DNA from 4 places in the Azospirillum sp. VT-I1 genome. Region 1 is predicted to be linked to each of the others. Evidence: riboswitches for the same ligand, from Rfam matches in the RefSeq annotation. Region 1 holds a riboswitch; each other region holds the start of a gene.
The links. A riboswitch is a leader RNA that binds a small molecule or an ion and turns the genes downstream of it on or off. The one in region 1 is predicted to bind thiamine pyrophosphate.

Region 1 (5,738 bases):
CCGCCGTCATGGCGTCGGGATCGACGGCGAGGCGGGCGGCGGCCACCGCCTCCAGCACGCCGGAACCCTCCGGCAGGATCGCCGCCTGGAAGCTGCGGGCCAGCCCGGCACGGGCCAGCCGGTCGGCGCGGGCGGCGGTGACGTCGCACCCGCCCAGCCGCACCCGCCCAGCATCCGGCCGCTCCAGCCCGGACAGCAGGTTGATGACCGTGGTCTTGCCCGACCCGTTGGGGCCGATCAGCCCGGTGATGCTCCCCGGCCGCAGTTCCAGCGACACGCCGTCCACCGCCCGCACGCCGCCGAAGGACTTGGCCAGCCCCTCCACCGTCAGCCCGTCCACGGAAACGGACGGCGGCGGCTCGCGCGCTTCCGGCAGGGCACGGGCGGGACGGCCGAACAGGCGGCCGGCGGCGCGGCCGAGCAGGCCGGTCAGCCCGTCGGGCGCCAGCAGCACGGTCAGCAGCAACGCCGCGCCATAGACGACCAGATAGCCGCGCTCCAGGAAGCGGAACCATTCCGGCAGATGCAGCAGCAGCACGGCACCCAGCACCGCGCCGGCCATCCGCCCCCGCCCGCCGACGATGGCAATGGTGAGGATGGAGACCATGACCGGGAACTCCAGCACCTCCGGCGAGACGACGCGCTGGGTGTGGACGGCCAGCGCCCCGGCCGCTCCGGCGAACAGGGCGCTGATGCCGAAAGCGGCCAGCCGCAGCCGGCCGACGTCGAGCCCCAGCGTCCCCGCCGCCAGCGGATCGTCGCGGAGCATGGTCAGCGACCGCCCGAGCCGCCCGCGCGCCAGCCACCACCCGACCAGACCGCCCAGCGCCACCAGCCCCCAGACCAGCCCCGCCATCGGCAAGCCGCGCGGCACCGCCCAGCCGAACAGCACCACCCCCGGCACCCCTCCCAGCCCGTTGGACCCGCCGGTCAGCTCCGGCAGGTTGACCGCCAGCAGATGGAGGACCTGCGCGATGCCCAGCGTCGCCAGCGCGAAATAATGCGATTCCAGCCGCAGCACCGCCAGCCCGACCGGCAGCGCCAGCAGGAGCGGCACCAGCATCGACAGCGGGAAGGTTGCTTCGAATCCGAGGCCATAACGGCTGCCGAGGATGCCCGTCACATAGGCGCCGACGCCGAAGAAGGCGCCCTGCGCGAGCGACAAGGCGCCGCCGAGCCCGAAGACGATCTGGAACCCGAATGTCGCCAGCGCATAGACACCGGCGACGGTCAGGACGCGCAGGCCGTAGGGAGAGGCGAAGACGAGCGCGTAGACGAATAGAGCGAGGGCGCCGGCAAACAGCGCGACATTCTCCACCCCGACATAGCCCCCTCTCCCCCCGGGGAGAGGGTTGGGGTGAGGGGGTTCCGCCGGCCGAACGCCCGTCGCCGCGCGTCCCCTCACCCTGACCCTCTCCCCGGGGGGAGAGGGAATCTTCACCGGGGAAAGCGGGTCAACCACGGCGCCGCACCGCTTCGCCGAACAGCCCCTGCGGCCGCAGCACCAGGATCGCCAGCAGCGTCAGGTACAGCGCGCCCAATGCCACCGGGTAGGACAGCACCGACGACACCCCCACCTCGAACAGCGCGATCAGCAGCGCTCCCACCACCGCCCCCGGCACGGAGCCCCAGCCCCCGATGGTCACCGCGATGTAGGCCTTCAAAATCAGATCCCCGCCCGCGGTCGGCGTCACGAAATAGCGGTTGGCCAGCAGCAGCCCCGCCGCCCCGGCGCAGGCGGCGCCGATGGCGAAGGTCACCAGGATCATCGCGGTGACCGGCACGCCGCAGGCCCGCGCCATCTCCGGATCCTGCGCGGTGGCGCGCAGCCGCCGGCCCAACTGGGTACGGGCGAACACCCATTGCTGCGCCCCGATCAGCAGCGCCGCCACCCCGACGATGGCGAGCGACTGCTCCGGAACCGCCAGCCCGCCGATGTAGAGAATGGCGTCGCCGAACAGCGGCGGTGCGGCGCGCGGTTCCGGCCCGAACAGGATGGCCGCACCGTTCTGCAGGATGATGCCGATGGCGATGGTGCTGATGAAGACCGACACCGGCGGCCGCCGCCGCAAGGGAAGATAGGCCGCCAGCGCCAGCAGCAGCCCAAGCCCCGCCATCAGCGCCAGAACCACCGGCAGCAGGGCGATGCCCGGCAACGGGATCAGCGGCGCCAGCGCCACCGCCAGCAGCCCGCCGGCCATCACCAGATCGCCCTGGGCGAAATTCACCGCCGAGGTGGCGTTCAGCACCAGCACGAAGCCCAGCGCCACCAAGGCATAGGCCGCGCCCAGCGCCACCCCGTTGACCAGCAGTTGAAGCGCCGCCATCCGCTCACTTCGCCGCAAGCGCGGGGTCGTCGTACCGCTTCGCCAGCACCGGCACGCGGCTGGTCCCGTCATAGCAGACGATGACGGCGGAATGGGCCATGTTGCCCTTGCCGTCGGACTTGTAGGTCATGGCGAGGCCCTTGAAGCTCTCCGCCGACAGCGCCTTGGCGATGGCGTCCGGTGTCCGGGCGCCGGCCTTCACCGCTTCCAGCACCATGGTCATGCCGTCATACTGGCCGAGCGCGAAGGCGTCCGGCTCCTTGCCGAAGGCGGCGCGGTAGGCGTCGGTGAAGGCCTTCACCTCCGGCGTGTCGCCGGAAATGGGCGAGGCCGCGGTCTCGGCACAGACGCCCTTCAGCTCCGCCGGCTCCAGCAGGGCCGCAGTGCTCGGCTGATGCATGGCGGAACCGGCGACGATGGGCACCGCCACCCCGCTGGAGGCCGCCTGCCGCAGCAGCAGCGCCGTCGGGCCGGAATGCAGGTGCAGCACCAGCACGTCGGGCTTGGCGGCCAGCGCCTTGGTCAGCACCGGCAGCAGATCCTTGGCTGCGGGATCCACCCCCTCCTCGAAGACGGGCGTGACGCCCAGCGCCTTGAAGGCGGCGTCGAGATGCGTCTTGCCGCTCTGCCCATAGGCGGTGGTCTGGTAGATGACGGCGGGCTGACGCTTGCCCAACTCCTCCACCACATAGCGGGCGTGGGCGGCCTTGGTCACGGCGTCGCCGGGGAAGAAGCGGAAGACCCAGGGGTTGCCCTGCTCGGTGATCGACGCGGTGCCCGACACGGTGACCAGCGGCAGCTTCAGTTCCTGCGCCAAGGGCAGCATCGCCAGCATCTGGGTGCCGAGCATGCTGGCGGCGACCGCGCCGACCGTGCCGCGGCCGGCCGCGCGCTCCAGCGCCGTCACCGCCGCCTCGGGCGAGGTGCCGGTATCGACGACCTCCGACGCGATGGCGACGCCGGCCGGCGTCTGCTTCAGCGCCAGGACGGCACCGTTCCGCTGGCTGGTGCCCTCCAGCGACAGGAAGCCGGTCAGCGGCACCAGCACCGGGAAGGACAGCGTGTCGTCGGCGCGGACGGCGGACGACAGGCAGGAGGATGCGGCCAGCAGGCCGATCAGGAGGGGAAGCGCGCGCCGCATGACCGAAAACTCCTCAACACGCGCCGGCAACCGGGGCGACGCGGAGGAGACGGGGCGTTTTGCAGGCGATCCGTCGGGTTCCGGTCGGCTCCCTTCGCCGGCATGACCCGGATCAGGTTCGATGGGTGTTGTCTCAGCCCGCGCATCCGCCGATCCGGCATCCGCACGGGCACCCCAGCCGTGAACAGGCGGCGAGAGTGTCGCCGCCGGGCCCGTCCTGTCAAGAACCCAGCCGGCGGCGCGCCACCACGGTTTCACGATGCAGGATGTAGAGCCCGCTGCCGATGATGACCATGGCGCCAAGCAGCACCGGTGCGGTCGGCAGGTCGCCGAACACCATCCAGCCGAACAGGCTGGCCCAGACCATGCTGGTATATTCGAAGGGTGCCACCACCGCCGGCGGCGCGCGGCGGAAGGCCTGGGTCAGCAGCACCTGCGCCCCGGCGCCGATCGCGCCGACCAGCGCCATCAGTCCCAGCGCATAGGCGGTCGGCGCCGTCCAGACGGGGATCGTCAGCGCCCCGCTGACCACCGTCGTCGTCAACAGCAGATAGAGCACGATGGATGCGCTGGTCTCCGTCCGCGACAGACCGCGCACGGCCAAGGCGGCCAGCGCATAGAACAGGGCGGCGCACAGCCCGACCAGAACCGGCACCAGCGGCGCACCGGTGGACGGCTGCGCCATCACCACCACGCCGCCGAAGCCGACCACCACCGCCACCCAGCGGCGCCAGCCGACGGGTTCCCCCAGCAGCGGGGCGGACAGCGCGGTGATGAACAGCGGCCCGGCGAAGCTCAGCACATAGACGTCGGCCAACGGCAACTCGCGGAACGCATAGAAGAAGCATCCCATGGAGATCAGCCCGGCGAAGGCCCGCCAGACATGCCCCCAGGGCCGTCGCGTCCGCATCGCCGCGATCCCGCCGCCCCGCCACAGGGTGTAGCCGCCCACCAGCAGGAGGGCGACCAGCGAGCGCACGAACATCAGCTGCGGCACCGGGTAGTCGGCGGTCAGGAACTTGATGAGCGTGTCCATCGCCGCGAACAGCAGGATCGCGCCCAGGAAGCAGCCCACGGCATAGGGGACCGAATCGGCCTCGGCAGGCAGCAGGTCGGCGGTCTCGGCGTCGGTCATGGGATCGGTTCGGACGGGCAATGGCGGAGGTTGCCCACAATATGGGCAAATCCGCCCGCGTCCCAATGCCGCAACCGCAGGTCTGGTAGGCGTGGGGTTTGGCGGGGTTCAGGCGATGGATGCCCCCTCCCCATCCCTCCCCGCGTTCCGCGGGAGAGGGGGCAGGACGCTTGTCTAGAGCGGTTTCAATGCCGAAGCAGCGGCAGTCCCCTCTCCCGCGTCAGCGGGGAGGGTTAGGGAGGGGGCATCGCCGTCAGCACTCCCCCACCCCTCACCGCGTCAGCACCATCACCAGCCGCTCCACCGGCGTGTCCCCGACCAGATGCGACTCCACGATCTCGTCGATGTCCTCCGGCGTTTCCGGCCGGTACCAGATGCCCTCCGGATACACCACCATCAGCGGCCCGGCGGAACAGAAGCCGAGGCAGCCCGTCAGCGCCATCCCGACATCCGTCAGGCCCTTGCCCTGGATTTTCTGGTCCAGCCGCTGCCACAGCGGATGGGCGCCCTTGGCGGCGCAGCTGCCGCGCGGGTGGCCGGGCGGGCGCTGCTGGGCGCAGCAGAAGACGTGGTGGCGGAAGGTCGGCGGCAGGTCGAGCGGCATCGGGCATGCTCCATAACCATAATTTTCATATGGATAAGAAGCATGCCAGAATGCTGCGCTGCGGCAAGACTTTTATGACGCTTCCAAGTCCAGGCACCCGCTGGCTTTCCCACCTCAGGAAATGCTTGGTCAGCGGCGGGGTTGCCGGTTAAGAATCCCCGGCAGGGGCAATCCAGGAGACGCCGGTGCTGCTGAGCGGGTCGGGGAAGGGTCAGCCGGGCGCCGTGCCGGGCTGGGTCGGGTATGCGCTGCTGCCGGTTCTCAACCTCGTCGCGGCCTTCGTGCTGTCGGGGCTGGTGATCCTGGTGATCGGCGAGAATCCGGTGGACGTGCTGTCGCTGCTGGTGACGGAGGCTCTGGGATATCCGGAGGCCATCGGCTACACCCTCTACTACACCACCAGCTACATCTTCACCGGGCTGGCGGTGGCCATCGCCTTCCATTGCGGGCTGTTCAACATCGGCGGTGAGGGGCAGGCCTATCTGGGCGGGCTCGGCGCCGGGCTGGTGGCGCTGGCGCTGACCGGCTGGC
Region 2 (5,738 bases), on a different replicon from region 1:
ACGGCTCCGGCGGTCGAGGAAACCCCGGTTCCGGTGCCTGCGACCGAGCCGCCGGTGACCGCTCCGGCCCCGGCCCCGATCGACGCTGCCGCCGCCGGGAAGGCTCCGGCCAAGAAGGCGTCGCGCAAGCGCAAGGCCGCCGCCGAGGCTCCGGCCGAGGCCGCTCCGGCGGTCGCCGAAGAACCGGCCAAGAAGCCGTCGCGCAAGCGCAAGGCCGCTGCCGAGGCTCCGGCCGAAGCCGCTCCGGCGGTCGCCGAAGAACCGGCCAAGAAGGCGTCGCGCAAGCGCAAGGCTGCCGCCGAGGCTCCGGCCGAAGCCGCTCCCGCCGCAGCACCCGCGGTTGCCGAAGCGCCGGCCAAGGGCCGCAAGCGCAAGGCCGCTGCCGCCGCGGAAGCTCCGGCGGAGGTCGCGACCGAGAAGGCTCCGGCCAAGAAGGCGTCGCGCAAGCGCAAGGCTGCCGCCGAGGCTCCGGCCGAAGCCGCTCCCGCCGCCGCCCCGGTGGTGTCCGAGCCGGCTCCGACCCCCGCGCCGGACGCTGCTCCGGAGCCGGCTCCGGCTGCCGCCAACGGCGACGGCGGTGCCTCCGCCAAGCCGCGCCGTGGCTGGTGGAAGCGGTAAGCCGAACGGCCCGTCTAAAGCTCTGGAACGGGAAAAGGCGCCGCAAGGCGCCTTTTCCTTTTCCCGGACGTTATCTCCCTGCCACAGGACAGGTCGGACCATGAGCAAGGCCTTCACCCGCGAGAACGACACGCCGGACGACGACGATCTGGACGATCCGGCACCGCTGCCGCAGGGCTTCAAGAACTACATGACCCCGCCCGGCTTCCAGCGCATGCAGGAGGAGCTGCGCCACCTGCTGCGGGTGGAGCGGCCGAAGGTGGTGGAGGTGGTGTCCTGGGCCGCCGGCAACGGCGACCGGTCGGAGAACGGCGATTATCTCTACGGCAAGAAGCGCCTGCGCGAGATCGACCGGCGCATCCGCTTCCTCAACAAGCGGCTGGAATCGGCGGTGGTGGTCAATCCGCAGGACCAGAAGAACCGCGAACAGGTCTTCTTCGGCGCCACCGTCACCTATGCCCGCGAGGACGGGGCGGAGAACACCATCACCATCGTCGGCGCCGACGAGGTCGATCCCGACCGCGGTCATGTCAGCTGGATCTCCCCATCGCCCGCGCCCTGCTGAAGGCGCGGGAGGGCGATCTGGTGGACGTGCGCACGCCGGCGGGGATGGAGCAGGTGGAGGTGCTGGAGATCAGGTACGCGGGGTGAGGGGTGGTTGCTTTGGGTGCCCCCTCCCCATCCCTCCCCGCTCTCGGCGGACCAAAGGTCCGCCTGCCGCGTCAGCACAAACCACAGGTTGGTGCGAGAGCTTCGCGGGAGAGGGGGCAGGAAGCTTGTCGGCGTGACTTGATCGCGAAGCGGCGGAGTTCCCTCTCCCGCGAAGCGGGGAGGGTTAGGGAGGGGGCATCACTGCCAACCCCTCACTCACCCCGCCGGCTGGTAAATCTCCCCGCCCGACTCGCGGAACTTCTGCGACATCTCGGCCATGCCGGACTCCGCGGCGTCGCGGATCTCCTGCGTGATCTTCATCGAACAGAATTTCGGCCCGCACATCGAACAGAAATGCGCGGTCTTGGCCCCTTCGGCCGGCAGGGTCTCGTCGTGGTAGGCCATCGCCGTGTCGGGGTCGAGCGACAGGGCGAACTGGTCGCGCCAGCGGAAGGAGAAGCGGGCACGCGACATGGCGTCGTCGCGCAGCCGGGCCGCCGGGTGGCCCTTCGCGAGGTCGGCGGCATGGGCGGCGATCTTGTAGGCGATGACGCCGGCCTTCACGTCGTCGCGGTCGGGCAGGCCCAGATGCTCCTTCGGCGTGACGTAGCAGAGCATCGCCGTGCCGAACCAGCCGATCATCGCCGCACCGATGGCGCTGGTGATGTGGTCGTAGCCCGGCGCGATGTCGGTCACCAGCGGCCCCAGCGTGTAGAAGGGCGCTTCGCCGCACAGCGCCAGCTGCTTCTCGACATTGTGCTTGATCTTGTGCATCGGCACATGGCCCGGCCCCTCGATCATCACCTGCACGTCGCGCGCCCAGGCAATCTTCGTCAGTTCGCCCAGCGTCTCCAGTTCGGCGAACTGGGCGGCGTCGTTGGCGTCGGCCTGGCTGCCCGGCCGCAGACCATCACCCATCGACAGCGCCACGTCATAGGCGCGGCAGATCTCGACGATGTCGGCGAAATGGTCGTAGAGGAAGTTCTCGCGGTGATGGGCCAGACACCATTTGGCGATGATCGAGCCGCCGCGGGAGACGATGCCGGTCACCCGCTTCGCGGTCAGCGGGATGTGGGCCAGCCGCAGCCCGGCATGGATGGTGAAGTAATCGACGCCCTGCTCCGCCTGTTCGATCAGCGTGTCGCGGAACAGCTCCCAGGTCAGATCCTCGGCCCTGCCCTTCACCTTCTCCAAAGCCTGATAGATCGGCACCGTGCCGATGGGCACCGGGGAGTTGCGCAGGATCCATTCGCGGGTCTGGTGGATGTCGGCGCCGGTGGACAGGTCCATCACCGTGTCGGCCCCCCAGCGGATCGCCCAGACCATCTTCTCCACCTCCTCCTCGATGGAGGAGGTCACGGCGGAGTTGCCGATGTTGGCGTTGATCTTGGTCAGGAAGTTGCGGCCGATGATCATCGGCTCCGACTCGGGGTGGTTGACGTTGGACGGGATGATCGCCCGCCCGCGCGCCACCTCGTCGCGAACGAACTCCGGCGTGATGAAGTCGGGGATGTCGGCGCCGAAATCCTCACCGTCGCGGGCAGCGGGCAGCGCCGCGGCACGGCCGAGATTCTCGCGGACGGCGATGTATTCCATCTCCGCGGTGACGATGCCGGCGCGGGCATACGCCATCTGCGTGACGGTCCCGCCGCCCTTGGCGCGCAGCACGCCGCTTTCTGTCGTCTCCACGTCGCCACGGGCCAGGATCCAGTCGCGGCGGTGCTTGGCCAGCCCGGCGCGCACGTCGATGGTCACCGTCTCGTCGGTGTAGGGTCCGGAGGCATCATAGACGGTCAGCGGCGGCTCGCCGCCGGACAGGGCGATTTCGCGCATGGCGACGCGCAGGTCGGGATAGCGCGTGCCCGGCACATGGGTTTTCCGCGACGACGGCAGCGGGCCGGTCGAAATGCGGATGGCGGTCTCGTTGAAGTCCTTGGGCATTGGGTTTCTCCGTCGGAGTTGGGCGGACAAACCCGGGACTGCGGACGGAGGTGCGGTGTCTTCGTGCGGGCCGTATCCCTGCATGAGTCCCCGGCACGGCGGGGGCCGATACGGCCGGACGGGGCGAGAATCGGCCCGTCACGAGGTCCCTCCCTTCGCCGGTATGACCCGGATCAGGTTCGAAGGGTCACCACGCTGCCGGCTGCGCTTAGCGCCGTCCGGCCGTTGGTATCTCAGCCCCCTGTCGGGACCCCCTGGAATGGCGCCCATCCTGCCGGGACGGGCCGCCCCTGTCAAAAGGAAAGAACAGCGGACGATCCGCCCACCTCATTGTGTGGATGCGGCGCTACAGCCAGCGCTTCAGACGGACATAGATCATCGGCAGCAGCGCCGACAGCAGCATCAGGCCCAGGGCACTGGGATAGCCGAAGGGCGAGTCGGTCCCCGGCATCTCGTGGAAATTCATGCCGCCGATGCTGGCGACCAGGGTCGGCGGGAACAAGAGGACGGTCAGGACCGACACGATCTTGACGATCTCGTTCTGCTCCACGTTGATCTGGCCCAGTGCGGTGTCCAGCGCCAGCGCGACCTTGCCGGCCAGGAAGCGGGCATACTGGTCCAGCCCGCGCAGATCCTGCAGCGTCGTCTTGGCCCAGCGCCGTGTCGCCTTGCCGGAGTTCCAGCCGTCGCCGCGCGCCAGGAACGCCGTCATGCGGGACAGGCTGGCCAGGCTGATGCGGGCCTTGCCGATCAGGTGGCCGGCATGGCCGATGCGCTTCAGCGTCTGGGCGTCGTCCAGCGTTTCGCCGCGCGAGCGCAGCTTGCGTCCACGGAAGTGGCGGCGGTTCAGCACGTCCAATTCCACCCCGGTCCGCCGCAGCACGGCGGAGGTGCGGTCGACCATCCCGTCGACCAGCGCCGCCAGAACCAGCTCCCCGCGGGAGGCCGGCACCTGCCCATGGGTGGCGCGGCGCCGGAAGGCCAGCAACGGCTGGGGATCGATGTCGTGGATGGTGACCAGCCGGCGCCCGGCCAGCACGAAGCTGACGGTGGCGATGCGCGGTTCGTCGGTGTCGGCCCAGACCAGGGCGGTGACGGTCATGGTCAGGGCGCCACCGGCGATGCGCAGGCGACTCGATTCCTCGATCTCCGCCATCTGCTCGCGGGTCGGCAGGCTGGCGCCGATCAGCGCCTCGGCCCGCGCCAGTTCCTCGGCGGTCGGGTTGATCAGGTCGAGCCAGACGGTCGCCTCGGGCAGCGGCTCCGCCCCCTCCGCGGCTTCCCTGGCCCAGCGCAGCAGACCGCCGTCATTGACGAAGACATGCAGCAAGGCAATGCTCCTTGCGTGGTTCGAGGCGGCTCCTGGAGCGCCTAGGTCATCCGCCCGCCACGCCGCGGCTTAACCGGCGATGGTGCCTTCCCTTCGGTGTCGAGGTCCAGCGTCCCGCCTTCCGCCTTCAGCGCCTGTTCCAGCTTGCGGCGGAAGGCGCCGCCATCCCGCTTGGCGTCCAGGAAATGGCCGACCGCCTCCTTCGCCGCGTCGCTGTCGTAGGGGACCTTGCCCAAGGCCGCCAGCTTGGCACGCTCCACCAGCTTCGGGTCCATCCGGTCTCGGATGGCCTTCATCTGGCGGAGCAGATCCTTGCGCAGGTCGGACATCGGTCCCCCCGTTGTTGCGTCAGGCCTTGCCGATCAGGGTGCCGGCGCCGCCCTCGGTGAAGATCTCCAGCAGCAGCGCGTGCGGCACGCGGCCATCCAGGATAACAGCGGCGTCGACGCCCTGCTCCACCGCGCTGATGCAGGTTTCGATCTTCGGGATCATGCCGCCGGACGCGGTGCCGTCGGCGATGGCCTTGTGGGCATCCTCCAGCGACATCTTCTCGATCAGCTTCTTGTCCTTGTCGAGGACGCCGGCGACGTCGGTCAGCAGGAAAAAGCGCGCCGCCTTCACCGCCGCCGCGACCGCGCCGGCCGCCGTGTCGGCGTTGATGTTGTAGGTATCGCCATTCACGTCGAAGCCGACCGGCGCGATGACCGGGATGATGTCCGACTGGGCCAGCGCATGCAGGATCTGCGGGTTGACCTTGTACGGCTCGCCGACGAAGCCCAGGTCCAGCACCTTCTCGATGTTGCTGTCGGGGTCGCGCTGCACACGCTCCAGACGGCGGGCGGTGATCAGGTTGCTGTCCTTGCCCGACAGGCCGACGGCACGGCCGCCGGCGCCGTTGATGGCGGCGACGATCTGCTTGTTGATGGAGCCGGCCAGCACCATCTCGACCACCTCGACCGTCTCCTTGTCGGTGACGCGCAGGCCGTCGATGAAGCTGGACTTGATCTTCAGACGCTCCAGCATCTGGCCGATCTGCGGACCGCCGCCATGGACGACCACCGGATTGATGCCGACCTGCTTCAGCAGGACGATGTCGCGCGCGAACAGCTCCGCCAGGCTGGCGTCGCCCATGGCGTGGCCGCCGTACTTGATGACGAAGGTGCTCCCGGCATAACGGCGCATGTAGGGCAGCGCTTCG
Region 3 (5,738 bases), on a different replicon from region 1:
TGCGCCACCACGACCAGATCGGCGTAGGAGGTGCGGGCGGCGAGCAGGTCGACATGGTCGCCCTCCTCGACCGCCCAATCATAGGATAGGCCGTCCAGTGCCTGCCGCACCTCCTGCTCGATCCGCTCGGCATTCTCGTGGGCGATGGCGGTGGCTTCCGCCATGTAGCCGTAGGAGGCCGCGCGGCCGGTGGCGCCCGCCGGCATCGACACCGGCGTGGCGATGTAGAGCGCGTGGATGTGGGCGGAGAAACGCTTGGCCAGTGCCGCCGCGACGGCCATCCGGCCGGCGTGGGCGTCGTCGTTGGCCATGTGCAGCAGGATGGTCTTGATCGGCATACCCTTGCGTCTCCCGATTTATGCCGCCGCCGATCATCGGGCGGCGGAGCGGTTTCAGTCTAGGTAACGCGCCGCCGGCCCGTATGGCAATGTCGTCTGGGGGCGGGTTACTTCACGACCACCGCATACTGCTCGAGCGGCGCCACCTCCTTGATCAGGCCGCGCGCCTTCAGGAACTCGGCGAAGCGGGTGTAGCGCTCGCCGTCCAGGGCGGCCGGGCTGTGGGCGAAGCGCCGCAGCGTGTCGGCCCAGGCGCGGCGGTTCAGCTCGTCGTTCAGTTCCGGCCTGCCATTGACGAAGGCCGCCTGCGATTCCTCCGGATGGTTCAGGATGTAGAGCGTCGCGCGCTCCACCGCCGCCAGGAAGCGCTTGAAGCGCGGGTCGTTTGCCTTGGCCTTGTGGGCGACCAGGATCAGCTCGTCATAGGGCGGCACCCCTTCCTCCTCCGGGTAGAAGGCGCGGCCGGGACGCTTTTCGATGTCCAGCTGGTTCAGTTCGAAGTTCCGGAAGGCGCCGACCACCGCATCGACCTGCCCCGACAGCAGCGCCGGCGACAGCGAGAAGTTGACGTTCACCAGCTCCACGTCCTTCAGGCTCAGCCCCTGCTTCTCCAGCATGGCCCCCAGCAGCGCATCCTCGAAGCCGGCGATGGAGAAGCCGATCTTGCGGCCCTTCAGGTCCTTCAGCGTCTTCACCGGCCCGTCGCGCAGCACGACGACGGAGTTCAGCGGGGTGGACACCAGCGTGCCGACGCGGACCAGCGGCAGCCCTTCGGCCACCTGCAGGATCAGCTGCGGCTGGTACGACACGGCAAGGTCGGCGCCGCCAGCGGCGACCAGCTTCGGCGGATCGTTGGGGTCGGCCGGGGCGGTCAGCGTCACCTCCAGCCCGGCATCCTTGAAGAAGCCCTTCTCCTGCGCCACCACCAGCGGCGCATGGTCCGGGTTGACGAACCAGTCCAGCATCACGGACAGCTTGTCCTGGGCCAGCGCCGGAAGCGCGGTCATCAGGCCGGCCGCCATCAGGCCGGCGGCGAACAGGTGCTTCATCGGATCTCTCTCCCCTTCAAGGATTGGCGTCTTCGGCCGGTTGCGTATCGGGTTGCCAGGGCAGGGCGCGGCGGGCCAGCGCATCGACGGCGGCATAGAGCGTCACCGCGAACAGCCCCAGCACCAGCACGGCGGCGAACAGAAGGTCGATCTGCATGCGGGCGTTGGCGTGCAGCATCAGGTAGCCGAGGCCGGAGGACGACCCCACCCACTCGCCGATCACCGCACCGATGGGCGCGACAGCTGCGGCCACCCGAACGCCCGACCAGAAGGCGGGCAGGGCGGCGGGCAGGCGGATGCGCCACAGGATGGCGGCGGGCGAGGCGCCCATGGTGCGGGCAAGGTCGAGCCAGCCGGGATCGGTGCGGCGCAGACCGTCGAACAGCGCCGTCGTCACCGGGAAATAGATGACCAGCACCGCCATGGCGATCTTGGACGCCATGCCGTAGCCCAGCCAAAGCACCAGCAGCGGCGCCAGCGCGAAGACCGGAATCGCCTGGCTGACCAGCAGCAGCGGCATCAGCCAGCGCCGCGCCGTGCGGAACCGCGCCAGCAGCAGCGCGCTGACGCCGCCCAGGGCCACGCCGGCCACCAGCCCGATCAGAATCTCGGTCAGCGTCGTCAGTCCATGGCTCCACAGCAGCGGCGCCTGCCGCCGCATCGCGTCCGCCACGGCCAGCGGACCGGGCAGCAGGTAGCGCGGCAGGCCGGTGGCCCAGACCAGCGCCTGCCAGCCGGCGACCAGCACCGCGAGCGTCACCAAGGCGCGCAGCAGCGCCCTCATTCCGCCAGCCTCCGCAACAGCTCCGCCTGCAGCGCCAGCAATCCGGGGTCGTCCACCCGGCGCGGCACCGGGCCGGACGGCTCCAGCGCCGGCCCCATGATCGCGGGGCGGCCGGTCATCACATGCAGGCGGTCGCCGATGCGCAGGGCCTCCAGCGGGTCGTGGGTGACCATCAGGACGGTGCGGCCGGCCAGCGTCTCCGCCGCCGTCTCCTGCAGCCTCAGGCGGGTGATGGCATCGAGCGCGGAGAAGGGCTCGTCCATCAGGACCAGCGGCTTGTCCTCCATCAGCGTGCGGGCCAGCGCCACCCGCTGCCGCTGTCCGCCGGACAGGGCGGCCGGGCGGTCGCGCTCCCGTCCCGCCAGCCCAACGCGGCCGAGCAGCGCTCTGGCGCGCTCCACCCGCGCGGCATCGGGTCGGCGGTGGCGCAGCCGGTCGCCCAGCAGGACATTGTCCAGAACGGTCAGCCAGGGCAGCAGCAGGTCCTGCTGCGCCATGTAGGCGATGCGGCCGGCGAGCGGCAGCCCGTCGCCGGTGGTGACGGTGGTCGGCGGCTCCGGCTCCGCCAGCCCGGCGAGGATGCGCAGCAGCGTGGTCTTGCCGACGCCGCTCGGCCCCAGCAGGCAGGTGGTCCGCCCCGGCGGCAGCTCCAGCGTCAGGTCGGAAAACAGCAGCGTGCCGCCGAAGGTCAGCCGCGCACGCGAGACGGTCACCGAAAGCGGCGTCATCGCCGGGCCTTAAGCGAGACTGGTCGCAAGCCTGGGCGCGAGCATGGCGGTATGGCGGATAGGGTGCGCTTGCAGGCAGCCATCACTGATCCCTACGCCGGCATGAACCGGATCAGGTTCCAGGGGTCGTCCCGCAACGGGACCTCTCAGCCGCCCATCGGCTCCCCCAGTGAAGGCCGCGACTATAAGCGCGGACGATCCGTGACCGCAAGCATTGCCGGTGGCGGCTTGCGGAGCGTGGAAGCGGCGGGGCGGCGCTTGACCGGCGCGCGGCTCCGCCTAGTTTCTGGCGGGACCGATGGAGATCATCCCCTGACCACGCCTCTCCGCACCCCTCTGTTCATCGGCGGCGAGATCTATCGCGGCTCGACCTATGGCCCGAAGCATCCGCTGGCGATCCCGCGCGTTTCGACCGTCATCGACCTCAGCCGCGCCATGGGGTGGCTGCCCGACGAGGTCTATCTCGACACCCATGTGGCGAGCGAACGCGAACTGGCGCGTTTCCACACCGCGGACTACATCGCCGCGCTGAAGCGGGCGGAGGCGGAGCAGCGGGTGGACGAGGCGACGGCGGCCCGCCACAATCTGGGCAAGCTGGAGAACCCCGTCTTTGCCGAGATGTACCGGCGGCCGGCCCACAGCAGCGGGTCGGCCCTGCAGGCGGCGCGGATTCTGGGCGACCGGCCGGCCGGCCTCGTGTATGCGCCGGCCGCCGGCACCCACCATGCGCGCCGCGACCGGGCCAGCGGCTTCTGCTATTTCAACGCGCCGGTGCTGGGCATCCTCGAACTGCTCGACCATGGGCTGGAGCGGGTTCTCTATGTCGATCTCGACGCCCACCATGGCGACGGGGTGGAGGAGGCGTTCGCCGACGACGACCGGGTGCTGACCATCTCCATCCACGAGGACGGGCGCTGGCCCTATACCGGTAAGGCGGAGGACCGCGCCGGCGGCTTGGCCCGCAACCTGCCGGTCCCGCCGGGCTTCAATGACAGCGAGATGGAGCATGTGATGGAGGCGGCAGTGCTGCCGCTGGCCCGTGCCTTCCGTCCGCAGGCGATGGTGATCCAGACCGGCGCCGACGCCCTGGCCGAGGATCCCTTGAGCCGGCTGGAGCTGTCCAACCATGCGCTGTGGGAAGCGGTGGCCGCCCTGCTGCCGCTGGCACCGCGGGTGCTGGTGGTCGGCGGCGGCGGCTATAACCCCTGGTCGGTCGGGCGTTGCTGGACCGGGATCTGGGCGGTGATGAACGGGATCGACCCCGCCGTGCCGCCGACGGCGGAGGCGGAGGGGGTGCTGCGCGCCATCACCTGGAACCGCGCCGCCGGCCGCAACCCGCCGGAGCACTGGTTCACGACTTTGGCGGACGAACGCCGGCCGGGGCCGGTGCGCGATGCGGTGAAGCGGGTGGCGGAAATGGCGGTATCCTGACTCATTTCTGACGAATATCGAACGAAGCCGCGACGATTCGTTGACGGGGTTGGATTGTTCGTTGATCCTTGAAACTCCGCATTTGTGCCGATCCCTCCGATTCCGGCCGGTCGGGCACTGCGGGTTTCGGGAGGAGAACGGGCGGGCGGATGTCGAACACGACGCTGTTCCTGATCGCCATCGTCATCATCATGCTGGCCGCCGTTCCGGTCGCCATGATGCTGAAGGATTTCCTGCCGAACATTCTGGAAAAGAGCAGCGGGCTGGAGCAGATCGAGAACCGCGTCTATGTGCTGCATGCCGAGGCGCACGAGCTGCAGAACCGCGTCAACCATCTGGTCCAGCGCCGCAACAGCCAGTCGTCCGAGCGCGCAAGGCTGGAAAGCGACATCCGCAAGGCGGAAAAGCAGATCAGGGAACTGGCGGAACAGCCGCCGCTGTTCGTGCATGAGGTCGGCGATCCCCAGGCCGGCCTGATGAAGTTCGTCGCGACCGTCACGCAGGAGAAGGCATCTGCCGCCGCAAGGGCTGCCGGCGAGCGCGGTCCGGTCAACCAGATCTGGCGCTGCGCCAACGTGGCGGAAGTGTGGGCCTCCAGCTTCGACGAGGCGAAGCAGATGGTCGACGTCGCCTTTCCCTTCAAGCTGGGCTTCCAGAAGTCGTTCATGCGCGGCGACGTGCGGAGCGGCGGGGCGAAGGGCGGGGGTGCGAAGGGCGGCGTGCCCCAGCCCCCGGCGACGGCGCGGGCCAAGGCGTCCGCCGTCACGTCCGGTGCCGCGACATGATGATCAACTTCATCATCGTCCTGGGCATCGTCGCCATCGGCGCATGGCTCGGCAACGTGCTGCTGTCGGTGGAGCAGCGGGTGTCGCAGACCCGGCAGCGCGTCCGCGGTGTCCGCGGCACGCTGGACAAGCTGGATGCGACCATCCATCGCCTGCACCGGGAGGAGGAGAACCTCCACGGCGAGATCGAGGAACTGGTCCGCGACATGGTGGAACTGCGCAAGAAGCAGGTCGAGGTGCAGCAACGCCTGACCGAGGTGCAGAGCCGCCGCCGCCCGCAAATCCTGATCCTGACCGACCGCCGCAACCCCGGCGACAAGGAATGGCTGGTCACCGTGGTGAACCAGCAGATCGGCGAGATCGACGCCGCCCACCCGCTGGCCGTCGAATGGGCGCGCGGGCGCGATTACCTGGTTTGGGCGGAGTCGGAACGCGAGGCGGCCGAACGCGCCAGCCGGCGCTTCAGCGCCCGCCCCGGCTATCAGGTGAAGTCGGTGGCGGCGGTGAAGGAAGACCTCTACAGCGCAAACGCCGCCCGCAACGCGGCGGCCTGACCGGCAAGAGAAAAGCCCTTCTTCCGCAGGGGAAGAAGGGCTTCGAAGGGCTGGCCGGCCGGGCCGGAA
Region 4 (5,738 bases), on a different replicon from region 1:
AATTCCCGACCAGCGGCAATAGCCCTCCCACCCCGCCAGGAGCAGCAGCGGCAGCAGGATCGCGGCGATGCGGTTGGTCATTCCGCCGCCTCCACCCGCCGGACGCCGGACGCGCCGTCCATGGCATGGCGCAGCTCGCGGCACAGCGCGTTGAAGCGCGGGTCGTAGCGCAGGTCGCGCGGGCTCGGGCGCGGCAGGTCGATGGAGACGCTGTGGCGCAGCCGCCCGTCCGCCATCACCGCCACGCGGTCGCCCAGATAGACCGCCTCGGCGATGTCGTGGGTGACGAACAGCGCGGTGGTGCCGCGCTGCGCGCACAGACGCAGCAGATCCTCCTGCAACTCCTCGCGGGTGAGGGCGTCCAGCGCGGCGAAGGGCTCGTCGAGCAGAAGCAACGCCGGATCGGCGATCAGCGCGCGGGCCAGCGCCACCCGGCTCTGCTGGCCGCCCGACAGCGCCCGCGGTCCCCGCTCCGACAGCCCGGCCAGCCCGACCCGCTCCAGCAGGTCCAGCGCGCGGGCGCGGTCGTCGGCGGTGGCGCGGCGGTGCAGCGTCACCGGCAGCAGCACATTGTCCAGCACCGTCAGCCATTCCAGCAGCGTCGGCGCCTGGAAGACGAAGCCCACCGCATCGCCCGGCCCACGCACCGCCTCCCCGTCCAGCCGCACCCGACCGGCGGCGGGGGCGAGAAGCCCGGCGGCCAGCTTCAGCAGCGTGGTCTTGCCGCAGCCGCTGCGCCCCAGCAGGCAGTGGACCGCGCCGCGGCCGACCGTCCAGTCGACGCCGTCGACGATGGCCGCACCGCCGTAATCGAAGCGTACGCCCTCGAAGCTCAGGAAGGCCGGCGGGTCAGTCGGCATAGCGGGCCAACCCCTCCGCCAGCGCTTCCGCAGACCGTTCGATCTCCGTCACCGTAACCAGATCCAGCAGGTTAAACCGGCCATCATGGTGCCAGCCCGCCTCCGGCGCGGTCATGCCGCCCAAGGCACAAAGCCGCGTCACCCCCGCCGCTCCCAGCGGTCCGGCGAGCCGGAACAGCTCCTCCGGCTGTGCCGCGATGCCGGCGGTCTGCAGCACGGCACGGTGCGCGGCGACGCGGCCCGCCACCTCCGCCAGATCGTCCACCGCGACCACGGAAATCGTCCGGTTCAGCGCGGTCGGCGCCAGCCCGTCCGGCGCGTCGGTGCAGGACACGCACCAGCCGCCCGCCGGATCGGACAGCAGCATATGGCCGGGATCGTCCAGGCCGCGCATCGCCTGCCCGTCGCGCCAGCCGGCGACCTCCCCGGCCTCCGCCATCGACAGGGCGCGGCGCGGGTGCTTGCGCGCTTGCACCGCGAGTTCCTGGGCGAGCATGGCGGCGAAATCCTGCGGCGACAGCCGGCCGCCGCGCTCGACGAACAGGGTCTGCGGCGAATAGCAGCCCTGCTGGTCGTAGCGGGCGATGTCGTGGGCGGCCAGCCGCGCCGTCTCCCCCGCCCGCCGCGGATCCAGCGCGGCGCGCGACACCAGCGCGAAGCTGATCTTGTGGCCGTAGGGCAGGAAGCGGGTGGTCACTGGCACCCGGTCGCGGATCGCCGCCAGCGCCGCGGTGCCGCCATAGGCGACCACCATGTCGGCCTGGGCCAGCCATGCCCGCTCCGCCGTCGCGTCGCCGCCCTTCCACCACACCACGGCCAGACACTCGCCCAGCCTGGGGTCGATCTCCGCCAGCAGCTGCGCGAACCAGCCCGCGAACAGCGGCTCGGCACTGGGCAGCTTGCCGACCGTGCCGGACTTGACCAGCAGGCCGGAGATCAGGCTCCACAAGGGCAGCCCCGGCACATTGCCCGCCCAGACATGCAGCAGCAGGTCGGGGCCGAAGGCGCGGGTGAAGCCGCCCTTGGGCGCCGGCTGGAACTCGTCCAGCACCTGCGGGTTGGCGAAATCCTCTGCCAGGAAGCGGCGCAACTCATGGGCGCGGAAGGTCTTCAGATAGCCGGTCAGCCCCAGCCTGACCATCTCTGCGTCATAGCCGGTGACGATGGGCAGCAGCCGCTCAGCCCGGCGGCGCCACGGGTCCTCGCGGTCGAGAAGCCGTTGGATCGCCGCGTCGATCACCGCGACGATGTGCGCCGTTGGCAGCGTCTTCAGATAGCCGCGCGCCGCCGCCCGGACCGTCGCCGCAACCTGCTCCACCTGCCCGGAATCCAGCACCGGCACCGCCACGCGCAGCGCCGCATCGCCCGACCCGAAGGTCAGCACGCGCCGCTCCACCGCATCCGGCGGCAGGCCGGGCAGATGTCCGGCCAGTTCCAGGCGGGACGGATCGTCGCCGAAGGCCAAGGCCGCGCTCCCCCTCAACCGCGCGCAGCGGCGAGGAAATCCTCCACCGCCAGCGAGCAGCCCTTGGCCTGCGCCCCGGCGACACGGCCCAGCAGGCGGAAGCCGCCCTCCTCCAGGATGCCGGCGTCCTCGGTCAGGATGGCGGCGACGGAGTTGACGTGGGCCAGGTCATGGTGCACCAGCACGCCCATGCTGCCGGCGGGAACATCGCGCCCGGACAAGGGATCGACGACGCGGCTTCGGATCCAATGCGGGCCGGATTTCAGCGACGGGCAGACAGCATTGCCGTCGTCGTAGAACTGGGTGCTCAGCTCCGTCATGCCGTACATGTTGATGCAGCGCTCGCGCGGCACGCCGAAGAAGGCTGCAAGCTGCCCATAGAACTCGTCCGGCTCCAGTTCCCGCGACTGGCCCTTGAAGCCGCCGGTGTCGAGGATGCGGCTCCCCTCCGGCAGAGCAAAGCGGCGGCCGTCGCGCGCCATCGCGTCCATCAGATGCACGAAGCCGTAGCTGGCGCCCAACAAGGCGAAGGGCTCCCCTGAGCGTTCGGCGGCGGACAGCCGGTCATAGAGCCCGGCGGTGTCGATGCCCGCTTCCCCGATCCAATGGCGGCTGTCCGGCGTACCGCATTCCGCCCGCGCCAGCTCCAGATAATGGGCGAGCGAGGAGTTCGGCATTGCCGTCTCGGTTGGGAACAGGATGCCCATCGCCATCCGCTCCGCGCCCGCCCCTGCACCCTGCATGAAGCGACGGCGGAAGTTGAGCAGCATGGACCGGTCGTAGACCGCCAGGGTCGTGTGGTGGATCTGGCCGCGGATGCCGCCCTTGGTCGTGCCGCTGGTCATGAAGATGCGGGCGGACTCCTCCGCCGGGCGGCAGCTGAGCGTCAGGTCCTTGAAGGCGTTGATCGGCACCGCCGGGACGTCGCGCCAGCTCTTCACCCCGCGCGGCGTCCGGCCGCGCTGCATGGCGAAGCGGCGGTAAGGCTGGTTGTGCTCGAACTGGTGGGCGAAGACCGCCAGCGCCAGGGCGTTGAATGCGTCGTCGGCCGCGGCCCCGCTTCCGATGTCGGCCTCCATGAAGGCCAGGACCTTGTCGTAGATCACGCTGTCGTAGATCGCGCTCACGGCCACACTCCCCGCCCCGTTTTCTCCAAGCGGCACCGACCGATGGAGCAGCAAACGAATCCGGGACAAGCCTGTGGGGTATGGATCAGCGCGTCGGCCGCGAAGGCCTTCTCGTCCCGCATCCCTACGCCGGCATGACCCGGATCAGGTTCGAAGGGTTGCCGCGTCGCCCGGACGTGAAGGACCGGGCCGGCGGGTGTCTCAGCCTCCTTGACGAGGCTCCCCTGGGAACGGGACGGAGCCTAGAAGACCATCGCGCCGTCTGTCAACGACGGGGATGCCGGCTTTGCGGAGGGCGGAAAGGGCGGCTGTTCCACGACACACCGCCGCGCACAGCGGGCATGGCGGCGGCGTCACGCCGCCGTGCCGGTCCTCGCAGGTTCGGAGATCGCCGTTTCCTCCTCCTGCAGGCGTGCATACACAGTCGGCGGAACCCCGACATGGCGGGCGAAGGCGACGCTGAATGTGCTGGCGGAACTGTAACCGACACGCTCCGCGATGTCGGCGATGCCGCCATCCCGCCGGCGGAGCATATCCTTCGCCAGCGCCATCCGCCATTGGAGCAGGTATTCCATCGGCGCGACGCCCACCGCCTGCCGGAACCGCTCGAAGAAGGTGGATCGCGACAGCGCGGCTTCCTTCGCCAACTGCGCGACCGTCCAGGGCAAGGCCGGGTGCCCGTGGATATGCCGCAGGGCCACCGCAAGGCGGTCGTCACCCAGCCCGCGCAGCAGACCCGGCGACCCGGCGGACAGCATCGTGGAGCGCAGCGCCTCGATCAGCAGAACCTCAAGCAGGCGCGCCAGGATGACGTCGCGCGCCGGCCGCTGCGCACGTGACTCCTCGTTCACCAACTGCACCAGTGTGCTCAGCCGCTTCTCTCCACGGACATGAACCAGTTGCGGAAGCAGCGACACCAGCAGGGACGCATCGGGCGAACCGAATGCGCAGTAGCCGACAAGATTGCGCACCTCCGGCGGGCGATCGGCACTGCCGAGCAGGAATTCTCCCGGCCGCACTTCGACCGGAACGGTGTCGGCCGCTCCCGGAGGCATCGGTTCGATGCTCGACACCGTGAACTCGCAGGCCGCCGGGATCAGCACGAAGTCGTCCGTCTCAAGGAGGATGGGATCGTCGTTGCCGACACTCAAGCGGCACGAGCCGTCGAGAACCACGCAGTAGAACGGGCGTCGGGCCTCCGTGCGCCGGACCCGCCAGGACCCGGCCCCGCGGGTGAGCTTTGAGAATGAGGCGCTCGGCCGAAGCAGGCCGACCACCTGCGCCAAGGGGTCGATCACTTTCGGACTCCTGCAAACGAATTCCGGATTTCTGATTGTAGATCGTCCAGGCACCGCGCTCTATCCTCCGCTTCGCATTCAGCGACAGGAGCCATCCCATGAAGACCATTCTCATCACCGGCTGTTCATCCGGCTTCGGCCTGGAAACCGCCCGCCATTTTCTCGACCGCGACTGGACGGTGATCGCCACCATGCGCACCCCGACCGGGGATATCCTTCCCAACTCGGAGCGTCTGCGCATCCTCCGCCTCGACGTCACCGATGCGGACGGCATCCGGCAGGCGGTGGAGGAGGCGGGCCCGGTCGACGTGCTGGTCAACAACGCCGGCATCGGATTGCTGAGCGCCCTGGAAGGGGTGACGATGGATGCCGTGCGCGGGATTTTCGCCACGAACACCTTCGGCACCATGGCGATGACACAGGCCATGCTGCCCCAGTTCAGGGCGCGGAGGTCGGGCGTCATCGTCAATGTCACCTCCAGCGTGACCCTGAAGCCGCTGCATCTGCTCTCGGTCTACACGGCAAGCAAAGCGGCGGTGAACGCCTTCACGGAGTCCCTGGCCCTGGAACTGGAGCCGTTCAACATACGGACGCATCTCGTGCTTCCGGGCCGGGCGCCGGACACGTCCTTCAGCGCCAGTGCACGGGCCCGCATGCAGGGCGGCATTCCGGAAGCCTATGCACCGCTGGCCGAAAGCGTTTTCGCCGCCTGGCAGCAGCCCGGCCCGGTCACCCATGCCTCTGATGTGGCGGAGGCGGTCTGGCGCGCGGCGAACGATCCGTCCTGCCCGATGCGCCTTGCAGCCGGTGCCGATGCGGTGGCGCTCGCATCATCCCGGTGACCGGGCCGGCGTCGTCCATCCGCACGGCCAGGGCGCGCAGGCCGGAGGGCCGCGATGGACAAAAGCAGGAAGAGTGTGGAGCGGCTCACATCCCGGAATCCGGGGCTTGGGTAGGGTCTGTCCATCGGCAACACGCCGCATCCCGC

Region 2: linked by a shared signal. The riboswitch ahead of thiC (phosphomethylpyrimidine synthase ThiC) and the one ahead of AB8P05_RS20545 (ABC transporter substrate-binding protein) in region 1 are both predicted to bind thiamine pyrophosphate.
Region 3: linked by a shared signal. The riboswitch ahead of AB8P05_RS01870 (ABC transporter ATP-binding protein) and the one ahead of AB8P05_RS20545 (ABC transporter substrate-binding protein) in region 1 are both predicted to bind thiamine pyrophosphate.
Region 4: linked by a shared signal. The riboswitch ahead of AB8P05_RS17020 (LuxE/PaaK family acyltransferase) and the one ahead of AB8P05_RS20545 (ABC transporter substrate-binding protein) in region 1 are both predicted to bind thiamine pyrophosphate.

What each region holds. Positions count from the first base shown of each region.
Region 1 covers NZ_CP168803.1:422,077-427,814, reverse strand. The annotation lists gene AB8P05_RS20555 (branched-chain amino acid ABC transporter ATP-binding protein/permease) at 1-1,318, opposite strand, end outside; gene AB8P05_RS20550 (branched-chain amino acid ABC transporter permease) at 1,455-2,327, opposite strand; gene AB8P05_RS20545 (ABC transporter substrate-binding protein) at 2,332-3,468, opposite strand; TPP riboswitch at 3,541-3,655, opposite strand; gene AB8P05_RS20540 (DMT family transporter) at 3,689-4,603, opposite strand; gene AB8P05_RS20535 ((2Fe-2S) ferredoxin domain-containing protein) at 4,875-5,207, opposite strand; gene AB8P05_RS20530 (ABC transporter permease) at 5,393-5,738, shown strand, end outside.
Region 2 covers NZ_CP168800.1:2,417,594-2,423,331, reverse strand. The annotation lists gene AB8P05_RS11645 (Rne/Rng family ribonuclease) at 1-618, shown strand, start outside; partial or broken gene greB (transcription elongation factor GreB) at 719-1,269, shown strand; gene thiC (phosphomethylpyrimidine synthase ThiC) at 1,486-3,210, opposite strand; TPP riboswitch at 3,344-3,476, opposite strand; gene AB8P05_RS11630 (magnesium transporter CorA family protein) at 3,557-4,540, opposite strand; gene AB8P05_RS11625 (hypothetical protein) at 4,582-4,869, opposite strand; gene argB (acetylglutamate kinase) at 4,889-5,738, opposite strand, start outside.
Region 3 covers NZ_CP168800.1:387,829-393,566, forward strand. The annotation lists gene AB8P05_RS01855 (universal stress protein) at 1-338, opposite strand, end outside; gene AB8P05_RS01860 (ABC transporter substrate-binding protein) at 446-1,387, opposite strand; gene AB8P05_RS01865 (ABC transporter permease) at 1,404-2,171, opposite strand; gene AB8P05_RS01870 (ABC transporter ATP-binding protein) at 2,168-2,884, opposite strand; TPP riboswitch at 2,970-3,077, opposite strand; gene AB8P05_RS01875 (acetoin utilization protein AcuC) at 3,101-4,330, shown strand; gene AB8P05_RS01880 (hypothetical protein) at 4,480-5,115, shown strand; gene AB8P05_RS01885 (hypothetical protein) at 5,112-5,669, shown strand.
Region 4 covers NZ_CP168802.1:669,053-674,790, reverse strand. The annotation lists gene AB8P05_RS17035 (ABC transporter permease) at 1-81, opposite strand, end outside; gene AB8P05_RS17030 (ABC transporter ATP-binding protein) at 78-860, opposite strand; gene AB8P05_RS17025 (acyl-CoA reductase) at 850-2,325, opposite strand; gene AB8P05_RS17020 (LuxE/PaaK family acyltransferase) at 2,340-3,443, opposite strand; TPP riboswitch at 3,556-3,688, opposite strand; gene AB8P05_RS17015 (AraC family transcriptional regulator) at 3,806-4,750, opposite strand; gene AB8P05_RS17010 (SDR family oxidoreductase) at 4,849-5,592, shown strand.